DNA from 2 places in the Bradyrhizobium sp. BLXBL-01 genome. Region 1 is predicted to be linked to the other one. Evidence: riboswitches for the same ligand, from Rfam matches in the RefSeq annotation. Region 1 holds a riboswitch; the other holds the start of a gene.
The links. A riboswitch is a leader RNA that binds a small molecule or an ion and turns the genes downstream of it on or off. The one in region 1 is predicted to bind S-adenosylmethionine.
Positions count from the first base shown of each region.

Region 2: another riboswitch for S-adenosylmethionine. It lies ahead of ACNJYA_RS36835 (O-succinylhomoserine sulfhydrylase); the one in region 1 lies ahead of metX (homoserine O-acetyltransferase MetX).

Region 1 covers NZ_CP182471.1:7,745,641-7,753,644, reverse strand. The annotation lists gene hisC (histidinol-phosphate transaminase) at 1-443, opposite strand, end outside; gene ACNJYA_RS35875 (chorismate mutase) at 477-1,325, opposite strand; SAM riboswitch at 1,482-1,561, shown strand; gene metX (homoserine O-acetyltransferase MetX) at 1,656-2,858, shown strand; gene metW (methionine biosynthesis protein MetW) at 2,861-3,523, shown strand; gene ACNJYA_RS35860 (alpha/beta fold hydrolase) at 3,641-4,504, opposite strand; gene ACNJYA_RS35855 (NlpC/P60 family protein) at 4,720-5,379, shown strand; gene ACNJYA_RS35850 (MOSC domain-containing protein) at 5,631-6,419, opposite strand; gene clpB (ATP-dependent chaperone ClpB) at 6,662-8,004, shown strand, end outside.
Region 2 covers NZ_CP182471.1:7,951,477-7,959,480, forward strand. The annotation lists gene ACNJYA_RS36825 (PAS domain-containing protein) at 1-107, opposite strand, end outside; gene ACNJYA_RS36830 (2'-deoxycytidine 5'-triphosphate deaminase) at 338-1,474, opposite strand; SAM riboswitch at 1,555-1,634, shown strand; gene ACNJYA_RS36835 (O-succinylhomoserine sulfhydrylase) at 1,709-2,896, shown strand; gene ACNJYA_RS36840 (SGNH/GDSL hydrolase family protein) at 3,010-3,993, opposite strand; gene ACNJYA_RS36845 (SGNH/GDSL hydrolase family protein) at 4,006-4,776, opposite strand; gene ACNJYA_RS36850 (OpgC domain-containing protein) at 4,776-6,017, opposite strand; gene apaG (Co2+/Mg2+ efflux protein ApaG) at 6,214-6,606, shown strand; gene ACNJYA_RS36860 (Hsp33 family molecular chaperone) at 6,836-7,843, opposite strand.

The sequences.
Region 1 (8,004 bases):
GTCACCGCCTTCAGGATGGCGTCGACGTCGGCGGTGAGGTTGGTCTCCTTGGCGATGACGTTCCTGGCGCCGACCGCCATGGTCGCGATCGGGTAGACCAGGAAGCCGTGCGTGGTGGAGATCGCCTCGTCGCCTTGGCTGAGATAGGTGTGCGCGAGCAGATTGAGGATCTCGTCCGAGCCGGCGCCGCAGATGATGCGGTTGGGGTCGAGCCCGAACGAGCGGCCGATCGCCTCGCGCAGCACGCGCGAGGTGCCTTCCGGATAGTCTTCCAGATGGTCCGCCACGCGCTTGAACGCTTCGATCGCCTTGGGCGAGGGCCCGAACGGCGTCTCGTTGGCGGAGAGCTTGAACACCTTGCGGCCCGGCTCCGGCACCGGGCTCTTGCCGGGCGTGTAGGGCGCAATATCGAGAATGCCGGGATTCGGCACGGGGCGGGACATCTTGGACTCCGGATAGGCTGGGCTGCTCGCGAATTACGATTTCGGCCCGGTCGGGGGCACCGTATAGCGCGTTGCGTGGCTGCCGACGAGGGCCACAGAGCGAACCGAGGCCCCCGCCTCGATCAGGGCAGCCCTGATTTTGTCGATGCTGGTCGCGCTGGTGACCGAGACCAGCAGCGCCGCGCCGTCGAAGGCGGTATCGGGCACCGCAACGATCTCGGCGAGCGGCGACAGCGCGCGGGCGACCTCGGCGTTCCATCCGGAGACGCGCACGCTGAAGGTCTCGACCTCTGTCACCAGGGCGCTGTCGGCGACGCGCGAGATCGCGAACACCGGCAGCGAGGCCGGATGGTCGGCACGCTCGACGAAGGGCATCCGTGCGATGATCTTGGGCGCGCCGTCGGCTTCCAGCTCCAGCCACCACGGCGTGCGGCTCGAGGTCGCCGAGACCAGCGCCAGGTCGCCCTTGGATTTCGCCACCGCCTCGACCGCGGCCTGCGCGCTGAAATGCGCGACGTAAGGCACGGTGAAGCCGAAATGGAAGCGCACGGAATCGCGCATCGCAGGTTCGCTCACCGAGATGTCGGCATGCACGGAGAACGGCGCCTGCACATAGGTGAAGGTCGAGATGATGACGCGCCAGATGCTCTCGACCGTGTCGAGCGGCAGGATGCCGCGATGACGCTGCACGATCTCGCGCATCATGGAAGCCTCGCGCGCGGGGCGGAACGCCGAGCCGACCTCCTGGGTCTGCTTCACCTGGATCAGCCGGTCGATGATGTCGCCGCGCTGCATGAGGAGGCGATGCATGCCCTCGTCGATCGCGTCGATCTCCTTGCGCAGTTCCTGCAGCGATGGTGGCGCGGGCGGACGTTGGGACATGTCTGGTCGTCGATCGTTCCGATGGGGGATGTCCTGATTAGGCAGTCGTGGCGGCGAAAGCAAAGAGAAATGACGTGCTTTGCGGGCGACGCGACTGAGGCGAATTGGGCCGATCCGGGCCGCGACTTGACGAAAACCGCCCAAGACGGTAGCTTTTGCCCGTTCCGTGGTCATTTGAGCCGGCCGGCTTGCAGCCACGTTAAAAAACTCGCTAAACAGGCCGGGGACGCTTCCGATCCCGGCCGAACCTATCGTTCAGGCCGGGTTTTTCATGGCCTGATGTCAGCGGCGCGCTCGAGCAGCCAGTCGCAAACGAGGTCGATGTCCGAGATGGGTAGCGTCAAGTCGATACCGAGTCCTGCGATCAGCGCCGACGAGCGATCGCACGAAGTGGACCATCCAAGCTCGCTGATTGCGCATTTCGACACCGAGCAGCCGCTGCGGCTCGATTGCGGCGTCGATCTCACCCCGTTCCAGATCGCCTACCAGACCTATGGCGAGCTTAACGCCGATCGCTCCAATGCCGTGCTGATCTGCCATGCGCTGACCGGCGACCAGCATGTCGCCAACGTGCATCCCGTCACGGGCAAGCCGGGCTGGTGGGAGACGCTGGTCGGCCCCGGCCGCCCCATCGATCCCAAGCACTACTTCATCATCTGCTCCAACGTGATCGGCGGCTGCATGGGCTCGACCGGGCCGGCGTCGATCAATCCCGCCACAGACAAGGTCTGGGGCCTGGATTTCCCCGTCATCACCATCCCCGACATGGTGCGCGCGCAGGCGATGCTGATCGATCGACTCGGCATCGACACGCTGTTTGCGGTCGTCGGCGGCTCGATGGGCGGCATGCAGGTGCTGCAATGGACCGCGGCCTATCCTGAGCGCGTGTTTTCTGCGCTGGCGATTGCCTGCGCGACGCGGCACTCGGCGCAGAACATCGCCTTCCACGAGCTCGGCCGCCAGGCCGTGATGGCCGACCCCGACTGGCACGGCGGCGGCTATGCCGATCGCGGCATCCATCCGCATCGCGGGCTCGCGGTGGCGCGGATGGCGGCGCACATCACCTATCTCTCGGACGCGGCGCTGCATCGCAAGTTCGGCCGGCGCATGCAGGATCGCGAGCTGCCGACCTTCTCGTTCGACGCCGACTTCCAGGTGGAATCCTATCTGCGTTACCAGGGTTCGTCCTTCGTCGAGCGCTTCGACGCCAATTCCTATCTCTATCTGACGCGGGCGATGGACTATTTCGACATCGCCGCCGATCATGGCGGCGTGCTGGCCAAGGCCTTCGCCGACATCAAGACCCGCTTCTGCGTGGTCTCCTTCACCAGCGACTGGCTGTTCCCGACCTCGGAATCGCGCGCGCTGGTGCACGCGCTGAACGCTTCGAGCGCGCGGGTGTCGTTCGCCGAGATCGAGACCGATCGCGGCCATGACGCCTTCCTGCTCGACGTGCCCGAATTCTTCGACATCTCCCGCGCCTTCCTGCAATCGGCAGGCAAGGCCCGCGGGCTCAGCCTCGAGGACCGCTAGCGATGTCCGTCCAGGAAGTGCTGCCGCTGAACGGCGCTGCGACTGCGTCGTCCGGCCAGTTTCGCGCCGATCATCTGTTGGTCGCCGAGATGGTCAAGCCGGGCTCGAAGGTGCTCGACGTCGGCTGCGGCGACGGCGATCTGCTTCAGCTGCTGGAGACCCGCGGCATCGACGGCCGCGGCATCGAGCTGTCCCGCGAGGGCGTCAACCGCTGCGTCGCCAAGGGGCTCGCGGTGGTGCAGGGTGATGCCGATACCGATCTCGTCAATTATCCCGACGATGCCTTCGACTACGTGATCCTGTCGCAGACGCTGCAGGCGACGCGGCAGCCGAAGGTCGTGCTGGAGAATCTGCTGCGCATCGGCCGCCGCGCCATCGTCTCGTTCCCGAATTTCGGGTTCTGGAAGATGCGGCTCCAGCTCCTGATCGGCGGCCACATGCCGCGCACGGAGAATCTGCCGGCGACCTGGTACGACACCGCCAACATCCATTTCTGCACCATCAAGGATTTCGTGCAGCTCTGCGACGAGATCAACGTCAAGATGGAGCGCTCGGTCGCGCTCGATCTCTACGGCCGCCCGGTGCCGCTGAACCTGCCCTGGTGGGTGTGGAACATGTTCGGCGAGCAGGCGGTGTTCTTGCTGAGCAGAGGCGGGGGGAAGTAGTCCCCGTCGTCATTGCGAGGAGCTCTTGCGACGAAGCAATCCAGGCTGTCTCCGCGGAGGGATTCTGGATTGCTTCGCTGCGCTCGCAATGACGGAGTACTGGGCAGCGCATCTGCCTTAATGCGCCGCCAGCGACCGCGGATCCCGCACCGGCCATCGCCCCGCTTCCACCAGCGTCACGAACCGCTCCACGCTCTCGTTGAACAGCGCGGGCTCCTCCAGATTGAGCACGTGGCCCGACTTCGGAAACATCGCGAGCCCCGCCGCGGGCAGATGCTTCTTCAGGAACAGGCTCGGCCCGATGCACGGATCGTCCTCGTCGCCGCAGATGATCAGCGCGGGTGTTGCCGCGCCTCTGATCGCCTCCGTCATCGTGTAGATCGAGGGACGGCCGCCCTGGAATCCGCGCATCGTGCGCGCCGAACCCTTGGCATCGTGCCGCGCCAGCGCGGCGTAGAAATCGGCGTGCCCGCGCGGGTCCTTCACCAGGAACGGAATCCGGCTCGGCGCCTCGCGCGTGACTTTCGCGACCTCGGCGGAGCCCAGCGTCTCGAACTGCTCGGCATTGGCGCGGCACTGCTTGCGCCAGGCCTCGAGGTTATCGAGCTCCGAGCCGGAGCCGACGCCGGCCAGCGTCATCGACAGCGCGCGCTTCGGCGCGTTCAACCCGATCTGCAGCGAGGAATAGGCGCCCATCGACAGGCCGACGAGATGGGCGCGCTCGATGCCGAGATGATCGAGCACGGCAAGCGCATCGGTGTAGAAATGCGTGTAGCTGTAGACGTCACCGTCAGGCACGTCCGACGGCGTGTAGCCGCGCGCCGAATAGGTGATGCAGCGATGGCCACGCGAGAAGTAGCGCATCTGCGGCTCCCAATTGGTGTAGTCGGCCGCGAACTCATGCAGAAAAAGGATCGGCGTTCCCTGGCCCGCCTCCTCGAAATAAACGCGGACGCCGTCCCTGGTCGTGGCGTGGGGCATTAACCGTTTCCCTCTGTTTCAAGCCGTGCTTCAGGATCGCAGTTAACGCTGTTGTCGGCAATGCGGCAGCCGCAGCCGAGCACAAACACAAAATCATCGCAGCTATTCGCCGACGTCGCGTCTTTTTCTCGCCACATCGGGCGGCTTAACGGCCAAACGGATGTCGGCCATTGCACGGGCCGGCGGGAAGTGGGGGTGTCAGCTAGGGATGAAGAATGGTTGAGTTGTTTGCGTATCGCCTGTCGCGTTGTGTTGTCGCGCTGGCGCTTCTCTTCGCGGCGGTCGCCGCGTTCGGTTCTCCGGCCTCGGCGCGGCCGCATCATCGTCATAGCGCAGAGCGGCACGTGTACGTGCACCACGCCAGACATCATCATCACCGCCACCATGCGAGAGGCTCGCGCTTCGAGCGCAGCGCGGCGCAATTGCAGGCGAGCGGTTTCGCCGACACCCAGGCGAGCTACGATCCAAGCGCCAACAATGGCGGCGTGGCCGGCAACGCGCTTGTCCCAAGTGGCGGCTTCGGTGGCGGATCGGGCCTGGTGTCCGAGGCACGCCGCTACATCGGCGGCAATCCGACCGGGCGCGGCAGCCTGTGGTGCGCGCGCTTCATGAACATGGTGCTGGAGCATACCGGCCATAAGGGCTCAGGCTCCGACATGGCGAGCTCATTCGCGCGCTACGGCACGCGCATCTCCGGTCCGCAGGTCGGCGCCATCGCCGTGATGTCGCGCGGCGGCCGCGGCGGTCATGTCGGCATCATCACCGGCATCGACGCGCAGGGCAATCCGATCATGATCTCCGGCAACAACGGCAACCGCGTCCGCGAAGCCCCGGTCTCGCGCGGCCGGATCTATGCCTATGTGATGCCGAATTGAGGCTCGTGGCCGTCATTGCGAGCGAAGCGACTTGTCCGCCGAAGCCTTGGCGAAGGCGGAAGCAATCCAGAATCCCTCCGCGGAAATACTCTGGATTGCTTCGTCGCTTCGCTCCTCGCAATGACGGGAGTGCGTGGAGACAGGTGCCGTAGGGTGGGCAAAGGCGCGCAAGCGCCGTGCCCACCGGCGGTATGTCAGCGTTCGCTAGCGGCAACGGTGGGCACGCTTCGCTTTGCCCACCCTACGCTAGCTCAGACGAGCCTCGGCTCTTCCACCGCCACCACATCACCCACGCCGACGTCACCGCCTTCGATCACCTCGGCATAGATGCCGCAGTCCATGTGGCCGAGATGGCGCGAGAGCGTCGGTGGTATTTCGAGATCGCGCCTGGCGGTTTCAGGGTCGACATTGGTGGCCGGGCAGCGAACGATGCGCTTGATCACCTTCAGCCGGGCCTGTCCGATCGCGAGCGTCTGGCCGACGAGGTCGAGCTCCGACCAGGCCGGCCAGCCCTTGACGTAGAGATTGGCGCGGAAGCGCAGCGGATGCACGGCGACGCCCCCGAGCATGGTCTCGATGGCGCGCACGCTGCCGAGATTGATGATGGAGACGACCTTGCGGGCGACGTCGGAGAAGCTATGGTCGCGGCCGGACAGAATTTTGGGCGGGCCCTTCAACTCGGGCTGGAAGTTGTCGCGGAAATAGGCCTCGATCGCGGCGCGCCCGGCGGCGCTCTCGAGATCGCCGCAGGCGACGATCTGGCCGTCCTTGCGGATGGTCAGAACGTTGGTTTCGTCGTCGAACCGGCTGTCGAGCGCGGCCAGTCGCTCATTGCGCGCCAGCATCAGGAACTGGATTTTCGGCTTCCATTCGGGCGCCTCGGGGTCGAACCCGCTCGGGCCGTTCTCGATGGCGTAGCGGCGGTCGGCCGGCAGGGTCTGGCCGGTCCGCAAAGGGGCGCGCAGCAGGCGTTCCGGCGTTAGGCCCTTGACGGGATAGCGGTAGAGGCCGGTGATCTCGGCGGTATGGCTGGCTGTCATGCCGCTACTTAGGGGATTCGGCGGGCCGTCGCCAAGCGGGCGGATCAGCGCACGAAATTGTGAACTCGCCTCTACCGATCCGAGGGCGCGCTTCCCACATCTGGGTCAGGCCGGCGCCAGCGCCGGCTGATAAGCGACCGCTTGCTGTGTTGAGGAACGTCAACGCATCAGGCGGAAACCCAATGAAGATGCCGTTCGGGGTGCCTTAGAGGGCCCTGAGGGCAGGCCGAGGGACAGAAAAGATGAATATCGACAAATACACCGAACGCTCCAGGGGCTTCATCCAGTCCGCGCAGTCGCTCGCGATGCGCGAGGGGCACCAGCAGTTCTCCACCCTGCACGTGCTGAAGGTCCTGCTGGACGACAATGAGGGGCTCGCCGCCGGTCTGATCGACCGCGCTGGCGGCAATTCCCGTGCAATTCTGAAGGCGACTGAGGACGCCCTCAACAAGGTGCCGAAGGTCTCCGGCGGCGGCGCCGGGCAGATCTACCTCGCGCCCGAGCTGGCCCGCACTTTCGATGCCGCCGAAAAGGCCGGCGAGAAGGCCGGCGACAGCTTCGTCACGGTCGAGCGGCTTTTGCTCGGGCTGACGCTGGAGAAGACCAGCGAGGCCGGCGCCATCCTCAATAAGGGCGGCGTCACGCCGCAAAATCTCAACGCGGCGATCGAGGCGCTGCGCAAGGGCCGCACGGCCGACTCTGCCACCGCCGAGAACGCCTATGACGCCCTGAAGAAATATGCCCGCGACCTGACCCAGGCCGCGCGCGATGGCAAGCTCGATCCGGTCATCGGCCGCGACGAGGAGATCCGCCGCACCATCCAGGTGCTGTCGCGTAGGACGAAGAACAACCCCGTCCTGATCGGCGAGCCCGGCGTCGGCAAGACCGCCATCGCCGAAGGTCTCGCGCTGCGCATCGTCAACGGCGACGTGCCGGAGAGCCTGAAGGACAAGAAGCTGCTCTCGCTCGACCTCGGCGCACTGATCGCCGGCGCGAAGTATCGCGGCGAGTTCGAGGAGCGGCTGAAGGCCGTGCTGCAGGAAGTGACCGGCAGCGAGGGCACCTTCATCCTGTTCATCGACGAGATGCACACGCTGATCGGCGCCGGCAAGGGCGACGGCGCGATGGACGCCTCCAACCTGCTTAAGCCCGCGCTTGCGCGCGGCGAGCTGCACTGCATCGGCGCGACCACGCTCGACGAATATCAGAAGCACGTCGAGAAGGACGCGGCGCTGGCGCGGCGCTTCCAGCCGATCTTCGTCAGCGAGCCCTCGGTCGAGGACACCATCTCGATCCTGCGCGGGCTGAAGGACAAGTACGAGCAGCATCACGGCGTGCGGATCACCGATTCCGCGCTCGTCGCCGCCACGACGCTGTCCAACCGCTACATCACCGACCGCTTCCTGCCCGACAAGGCGATCGACCTCATGGACGAGGCCGCGGCGCGGCTGAAGATGCAGGTCGATTCCAAGCCGGAAGAGCTGGATTCGCTCGATCGTGAGATCATCCGGCTCAAGATCGAGCAGGAGGCGCTGAAGAAGGAAAGCGATGTCGGCTCCAAGTCCCGGCTCCAGACCCTGGAGAA
Region 2 (8,004 bases), 210 kb from region 1:
GTCGATGCGCGATTCCAGCGCGTGATCGTGCCGGAGCGATCGGAATAGATCAGCGCGTCCGCGGCGTCGTTGATGATGCTTGCATCGAGTTGGAACTGATCGGTCATGTCGCCACCTCGCATGTAGCTGGTCTTGCGCATCGTGACACACATTCGGTGTCATCGCCCGACTTGATCGGGCGATCCAGTATCCCAGAGGCGTCCGTCATAGAGCGATAGGCCGCGGCGTACTGGATGCCCCGGTCCCGGCTCCGCTAGGCTACGCCGGGCCAGAGGGTGCTCGGCCGGCGAAGCTTCAGCGAAGTCGGCAAGCCGGGGCATGACAGTAGAGTGTGCAGCTACACCCGAAAATGCTTCGATAGTTTGAGGCCTTGCGCCTGGTAATTGGAACCGATGCGCTGGCCGTACATCGCGTCGGGGCGCGCCAGCATCTTCTCGTAGACGAGGCGGCCGACGATCTGGCCGTGCTCGAGGATGAACGGCACCTCGCGCGAGCGCACTTCGAGCACCGCGCGGGCGCCCTGCCCCCCAGCGCCGGCATAGCCGAAGCCGGGATCGAAGAAGCCGGCATAGTGCACGCGGAATTCGCCGACCAAGGGATCGAACGGCACCATCTCCGCGGCGTAGTCGGGCGGCACCTGCACCGCTTCCTTGGAGGCGAGGATGTAGAACTCGCCGGGGTCGAGGATCAGGCTGCCGTCGGGGCGCGCCGAGATCGGCTCCCAGAAATCCTCCACCGCGTAGCCGGCGCGGCGGTCGACGTCGACGACGCCGGTGTGGCGCTTGGCGCGGTAGCCGACGAAGCCGCTCGCCTTCTCGCCCGACAGATCGACCGAGACGGCAACGCCGCCGGACAGGTCCGCATCGTCGATGTCGACGAGGCGCTCGCTAGCATGCAGCGCATCGAGCTCGTCGGGATTGAGGATGGCATCGCCGGTGCGGAAGCGCACCTGGCTGAGGCGCGAGCCCTCGCGCACCAAGACCGGAAACGTCTTCGGACTGATCTCGGCATAGAGCGGGCCGTGATAGCCGGCGCCGATCATGTCGAAGCGGCGGGTGCCGTCGGCGATCACGCGGGTGAAGACGTCGAGCCGGCCGGTCGAGCTCTTCGGATTGGCGGCAGCGACGATCTCCGGCGGCAGCGCGAGGCTTTCGAGCAGCGGCACGATGTAGACGCAATTGGTCTCGAGCACCGCGCCGTCGGCGAGGCTGAACTCGTGCAGCTTCAACTCGTCGATGCGCTCGGCCACCGTGGCGCCGGGCCCGGGGAGGAAGCTGGCACGGACGCGATAGGCGATGTCGCCAAGACGCAGATCGAGGCTCGCCGGCTGGATCTGGCTCTCGACGAAGTCGTAGGCGGGCAGGATGAGACCTTCTTCCGCCATCGCCGCGATCATGCGGTCGGGCAGGATACCATTGGCGTCGGCGGCGACCGTGAACGTCAACCGGGGGTCCTCATCAGGGGTCAAACGCATCCGGACATGCCGGAAATACAAGTCTTTTACGGCTATCCGATGGACGCCTTGACGGAAAGGGTATTGCGGAATATGAGCATCACTTATCCCGTGGTGATTTGAGCCGGCCGGCTTGCAGCCACGTTAAATAAGTCGCTAAACAGGCCGGGGACCTCTGTGATCCCGGCCCGTGGAGATATCCAGGCCGGTTTTTTTGTGACCGTTTTCGCCTCGACGGTCATCGGAGAGGGTCCTATGTCGAAGTCGTCTGCCACTTACCGCCCCGAAACCCGCCTGGTCCATTCCGGCACCCTTCGCTCGCAATATGGCGAGACGTCGGAGGCGCTGTTCCTGACGCAAGGCTATGTCTACGCCAGCGCGGAGGAGTGCGAGGCGCGGTTCAAAGGCGAGGATCCCGGCTTCATCTATTCGCGCTATTCCAACCCGACCATTGCGATGTTCGAGCGCCGCATGATCGAGCTCGAAGGCGCCGAGGCCGCGCGCTCGGCGGCAACCGGCATGGCGGCGGTGACGACCGCGATCCTGGCACCGCTCAAGGCCGGCGATCACGTCGTCGCCTCCCGCGCGCTGTTCGGCTCGTGCCTCTATGTCGTCCAGGACCTGTTGCCGCGCTACGGCATCGAGACCACGCTGGTCGACGGTGCCAATCTCGATGAATGGCAGCGCGCGGTGAAGCGCAACACCAAGACGTTCTTCCTGGAGAGCCCGACCAACCCGACGCTCGATGTGCTCGACATTCCCTCAATCGCCGAGATCGCGCACAAGGGTGGCGCGCGGCTCGTCGTCGACAACGTGTTTGCGACGCCGATCTGGCAGAGTCCGCTCGCACTCGGCGCCGACGTCGTCGTCTACTCCGCGACCAAGCACATCGACGGCCAGGGCCGCTGTCTCGGCGGCATCATCCTGTCCTCGGAAGCCTTCATTGCAGAGCACATCCACAATTTCATGCGCCAGACCGGCCCGTCGATCTCGCCGTTCAATGCCTGGGTCCTGCTCAAGGGCCTGGAGACGCTCGGCGTGCGCGTGCGCGCGCAGACCGACACGGCTGCGCGCATCGCCGAGGTGCTGGCGAGCCATCCCAAGATCTCGCGGCTGGTCTATCCCGGCCGCGCCGATCATCCGCAGGCGGCGCTGGTGAAGAAGCAGATGCGCGGCGGCTCGACGCTGGTCGGCTTCGAGGTGAAGGGCGGCAAGGCGGCGGCGTTCCGCGTGCTCAACGAATTGAAGCTTGCCAAGATCTCGAACAATCTCGGCGACGCCAAGAGCCTCGTCACGCATCCGGCGACCACGACGCATCAGCGCCTGAAGCCGGAAGACCGCGCCGCGCTCGGCATCAGCGAGGGTTTCATTCGCTTCTCGGCGGGGCTCGAGCATGCCGATGACCTGATCGGGGATCTCACCGCGGCGCTGGAGAAGGCGTGAGGCGAGTTCCCGTAGGGTGGATTAGCCGAAGGCGTAATCCACCTCTTCTGCATCCGCGGAGATAGACAGTGGTGGGTTACGGCTTCGCCTAACCCACCCTACGGCACCGAGCCTCACATCGGCCGATATGTTCTCACATCGGCGGGCACGTTCACCCCGAGCTTGATCTGGCCGACGGAGCGGATGATGTCGTCGCCGAGCAGCTGGGCGAAGCAGGCATAGCCCCAATCGTTCATGTGCAGGCCATCGGCGATGACGAAGCTCTCGACCGGGATCGACTGGTTCTCGTGCCAGTCGCGCATCACCTCGAAGCGCGGGAAGATGCCGACCTTGCGCAGCTCGGCGACGTTGCCGAGCAGCTTGATCATCTTGCCGGCGCTCTCCTTGCGCTGGTTGACGGCCGGCGAATATTGCGGGTCGACCAGCACGATGTCGGTGCCGCCGGCGGCCTGAATGCGGCTGATGCCGTCCTCGACCAGCTTGGCCGTATCGGCGGGATCGAGGTTGCGCAGCACGGCGTTGGTGCCGACCTGCCAGATCACGAGATCCGGATGCACGTCGATCACCTGCGTCTGCAGGCGCTTCATCATCTCGGGCGCATCCTCGCCGCCGACGCCGGCATTGACGACCGTGATGTCGGCGCTCGGATAGTGACGCCGCAGCTGCGCGGCGAGGCGATTGGGGTAGTTGAACTCCGGCGAGCTCGCGCCGAAGCCCGCGGTCGACGACGAACCGAACGCGACGATGACGACGGGCTGTCCGGCGACGAGCTTGCTCGCGACATGCGGCAGCGAGCCCATCGCCTTGGAGCCGCCCTTCGGCGGCAGGCAAGGCACGCGGCTGAAGATGTCGGCGGCGGACTTCGCGACCTCCTTCACCTTGTCGATGGCGCGCGAGGTGACGCCGCGCGGCTCGGACGACCTCGCCGCGACGGTGGTCTGGGACGGCGCAGCGGGCGCGGGATCAGGTGACTGGGCGGGTGCGGGGGCAGGTTGCGCGGGCGTCTGCGCATGCGAGGCGGGCGTCAGCCATAACAGCGCCGCTGCTGCGGGCACGGCCAGCCATGACGTCAGGCAAAAAGGGCGGAGAGAACTCATTAACGCTAGACCTCAATTTTGCTGCTGGGCCGGCTCCAGGTGAGCAGCGTCAATCACGAACTGTGCCAACGCCCGGCCCAGGCAATCATGGACCTGCTTCGCCAGCTCAGGCCCGCGGGACGGGCTGAACAGGTCGAACTGGCCCTGCTCATTCCACTGCCGCATGATCGCGAAACGATCGAACAGCGGAATGTCGTGCTCCTGCGCAACGACGCGCATATTGTCGAGAAAAGGCTGCGCCGAGATCATGGTCTCGGTGCGCGGGCTGTATTGCAAATTCATCAAGACGACGTCAGCCCCTGCCTTTTGCAGCGCAACAACCCCGTCGGTCACCGCGCCACGAAATTCGTCGGGATCGATGGATCGGATAGCATCCACGGTCCCGGTCTGCCAGATGACCAAAGTAGGCGTTTTTGCTTCCATCAGCTTAACGAAGCTGGACGCGGTCTCCTCTGCCGTCTTCTTGCTCTGTATTTCTACGGAGACGTGCACGACCTCGGACGGCGGCAGCTTCTCCTTGAGGATCGCCTCCATGCGCGCCGGATAGGAGCTGCCCTCCGAGGAGGGAATCGTGGTCGAGCGGCTGCCGATGACCAGGATATCGAGCGGCTTGCCGGCCTTGACCGCCTCGGCGACCTTGGGCAGCTGGCTTTCGCTGGTCAGCAGATAGGACGGCAATTCGCAGGCCGCAGGCACGGGGGACGCGGCATCGCCCGCGCGCGCCGTGGGCGCGGCGAGGCTACCGCATAGCAGGATCAGGCTCAGGAGAACCTTCGCCTTCATCAGCCCCCTCCCGCCAGATCGGCGTTGCCGACGGCGTTTTTGGTTTTCGCACCGCTCTTGTCAGCCACACGCTTGTACCACGAAATGACCCAGGCAACCCCCCACATGATCAGGATTCCGGAGAGGCTAATCAACGCATGCATGGCCGGCCCGCCGGAGACTTCGGCGAGGACGAAATGGCCGGCAAAGGCCAGGAAGACGCCGAGGCAGAAGATCTCGAGCGAATGCTGGCCACATAGAATCAATGGTCGCAGCCAGCGCGATTTCAAGCCCGGCCAATCCCGGGGCAGGAAACGCACGGTGAGCGCGGCCAGCGCCAGGAAATGCGTGAAGCGCAGCACGTCGAGGTCGGTCTTGTCGATCGGATACATCCACTGCTCGATCCGCTTCGGCATGAACTGGGACAGCTGCGGCACGTACCAGGTCAGCGTCACGTAGAACGCCGCGACGAGATAGGCGATCGAGATCCACATCGTCACGGGCGAGGCCAGGATGCGCGACATGCGACGCGCACCTCCGAGCGCGCACCATGCACCGAACACGAACAGCAATTGCCAGGCGAAGGGATTGAAGGCCCAGAAGCCGTTCGGATAAGCCGAGAGATAGAGATCGTACTCCCAGGTCACCGCGTAGAGCACGACCGAAAGCCCGAGCGTGACGTCCGGCCGCCATTTCATCGACCACAGGATCAGAGGCAGGGCCAGCATCAGCACGATGTAGAGCGGCAGCACGTCCATGTTGACGGGACGGAAGCGCAGCAGCAGCGCCTGCACGATGGTGACGTCGGGCTGCTTGAGGAAGTCCATGATGCCCATCTCTTCGGTGTAGAGCGGGTTCTCGAACCTGGTCGCCACATAGGAGATCTCGGCGAGAAAGATCGTGAACAGGAAGACGTGGGCGACGTAGATCTGCCAGACCCGGCGCAGGATGCGCGCGGTGGCGATGAGAACGCCGCTCTCCAGCATGGCCCGGCCATAGACGAAGGCAGCGGTGTAGCCGGAGATGAAGATGAAGATCTCGGTGGCGTCGCTGAGGCCGTAATTGCGGATCGTGAACCAGGTCAGCAGACTGGGCGGCAGATGGTCGATGAAGATCAGCCATAGCGCGAGTCCGCGGAACAGATCGAGCCGGAGCTCGCGCTCGCCGATGGCAGGCAGCGTGATGGCCGGCGCAGCGGCGCGCGGCTTGGCGCCCGCGGTTCCTGCGATGGTCGATCCCGTCACTCGGTCGGCAATGGTCATCGGGGCCTGGAAACCGTTCCGCAAATCGCGACGTTGAAGCAGTGTAATGGTCCGGCTGTCGTCTCGCAAAGCGCCCGGATCACATAAGGGTGTCTCCCTCGGTGGTGTGCTTTTCCTCCAATTCTGGCGGGACGATGTCGCCAAGGCCGCCCGTAGGGGTTTGGTTCCCGGGGCGGATTTCGGTATGATGGCAGCCATGTACCGCGCCGTGACCCGCCAGATCGAAGTGACCGTCGAGCCGAACTTTGTTCCGGAGCAATCGTCGGCCGACCGCTCGCGCTACTTCTGGTCCTACACCATCGTCATCACCAATTCGGGCGAGGAGACCGTGCAGCTCAAGACGCGGCACTGGATCATCACCGATGCCTCCGGCCGCCAGCAGGAGGTGAAGGGCGAGGGCGTGGTCGGCGAGCAGCCGATCCTCGCCCCCGGCGAGCGCTTCGAATACACCTCCGGCGTGCCGCTTTCGACCGCCTCCGGCTTCATGACCGGCCGCTACCAGATGGTCAGCGAAACCGGCGAGCGCTTCGAGATCGACGTGCCCACGTTTTCGCTCGACAGCCCGGACAACAAGCGGGTGTTGAACTAGGGGGCGGACTTCGGTGCCGTAGGGTGGGTTAGCCGAAGGCGTAACCCACCATTGTTTGTATCCGCAGAACCAGAAGAGGTGGGTTACGCTACGCTAACCCCTACGATGTCCGAGCGCTTGGCGAATAGCCTCTCCAGCCTCGTCATTGCGAGCGCAGCGAAGCAATCCAGACTGCCACCGCGGAAAGACTCTGGATTGCTTCGCTGCGCTCGCAATGACGAAGGCGACGCTACGCGTCCTCCGCGCCCGCCTCGTGCGGCGTGAACTGGTACACCGACGAGCAGAACTCGCAGGTGACGACGACCTTGTCGTCCTTGACCATGGCGGCGCGGTCGTCGGGCGAGAAGCTCTTGAGCATCGCGGCGACCGCATCGCGCGAGCAGGAGCACCGCGCCTCGAGCACCTGCGGATTGAACACGCGCACGCCGCGCTCGTGGAAGAGGCGGTAGAGCAGCCGCTCGCCGGAGAGCTCGGGATCGATCAGCTCGACGTCTTCGACGGTTTCGATCAGCGAGCGCGCCTCGACCCAGGCATCGTCCTCGGTGACGCTGTGCACCTCGGTGCCGTCGGGAGCATCGCCGGGATGCAAGTCCGCCTGCCGCGCGCGCTCCGGCGCCTTCGGCAGAAACTGCATCAGCATGCCGCCGGCGCGCCAGCGATGCTTGCCGCCGTCGCTCGAGCGCCACTCCTCGCCGACCGCGAGTCGCACACGCGTCGGGATCTGCTCGGAGCGCAGGAAATATTCATGAGCAGCATCTTCCAGGCTGCCGCCATCGAGCGCAACCAGGCCCTGGTAGCGGCTCATGTCGGGGCCCTGGTCGATGGTCATGGCGAGATGGCCGCGACCGAGCAGCGTGCCGGAATCTTTTGCCGTGCCCAAGCGCGAGGCATCAAACCGCGCATAGGCGCGCAGACGGTCCGGGGCCTTGTAGTCGACCACCAGGAACGACACCGGGCCATCGGTCTGGGCCTGAAGAATGAAGCGGCCCTCGAATTTCAGCGCCGAGCCGAGCAGCGTGGTCAGCACGATGGCCTCGCCGAGCAGCTTGCCGACCGGCGCGGGATAATCGTGCTTGGTGAGGATGTCGTCGAGCGCAGGGCCAAGCCGCACCAGGCGCCCGCGCACGTCGAGCGCGTCGACCTCGTAAGGCAGCACGGCGTCATCGACCGGAACCGATGATGGCGCGCGAACCGGGCCTTCAGGCCCGGTATTCATGTCAGGAGATTGGAAAACCATGGCGCATTATCTGGGGTCGGTGGGCGGAAATGGAAGGGGAACGGCCGCATTCCGTCGTCCTCAGAACGACGGGCCGCGTAGCCGGGATGGAGCGCAGCGTAATCCGGGGAGATCGTTCCGCACGCTGAGAACCCCGGATTTCGCTGCGCTCCATCCGGGCT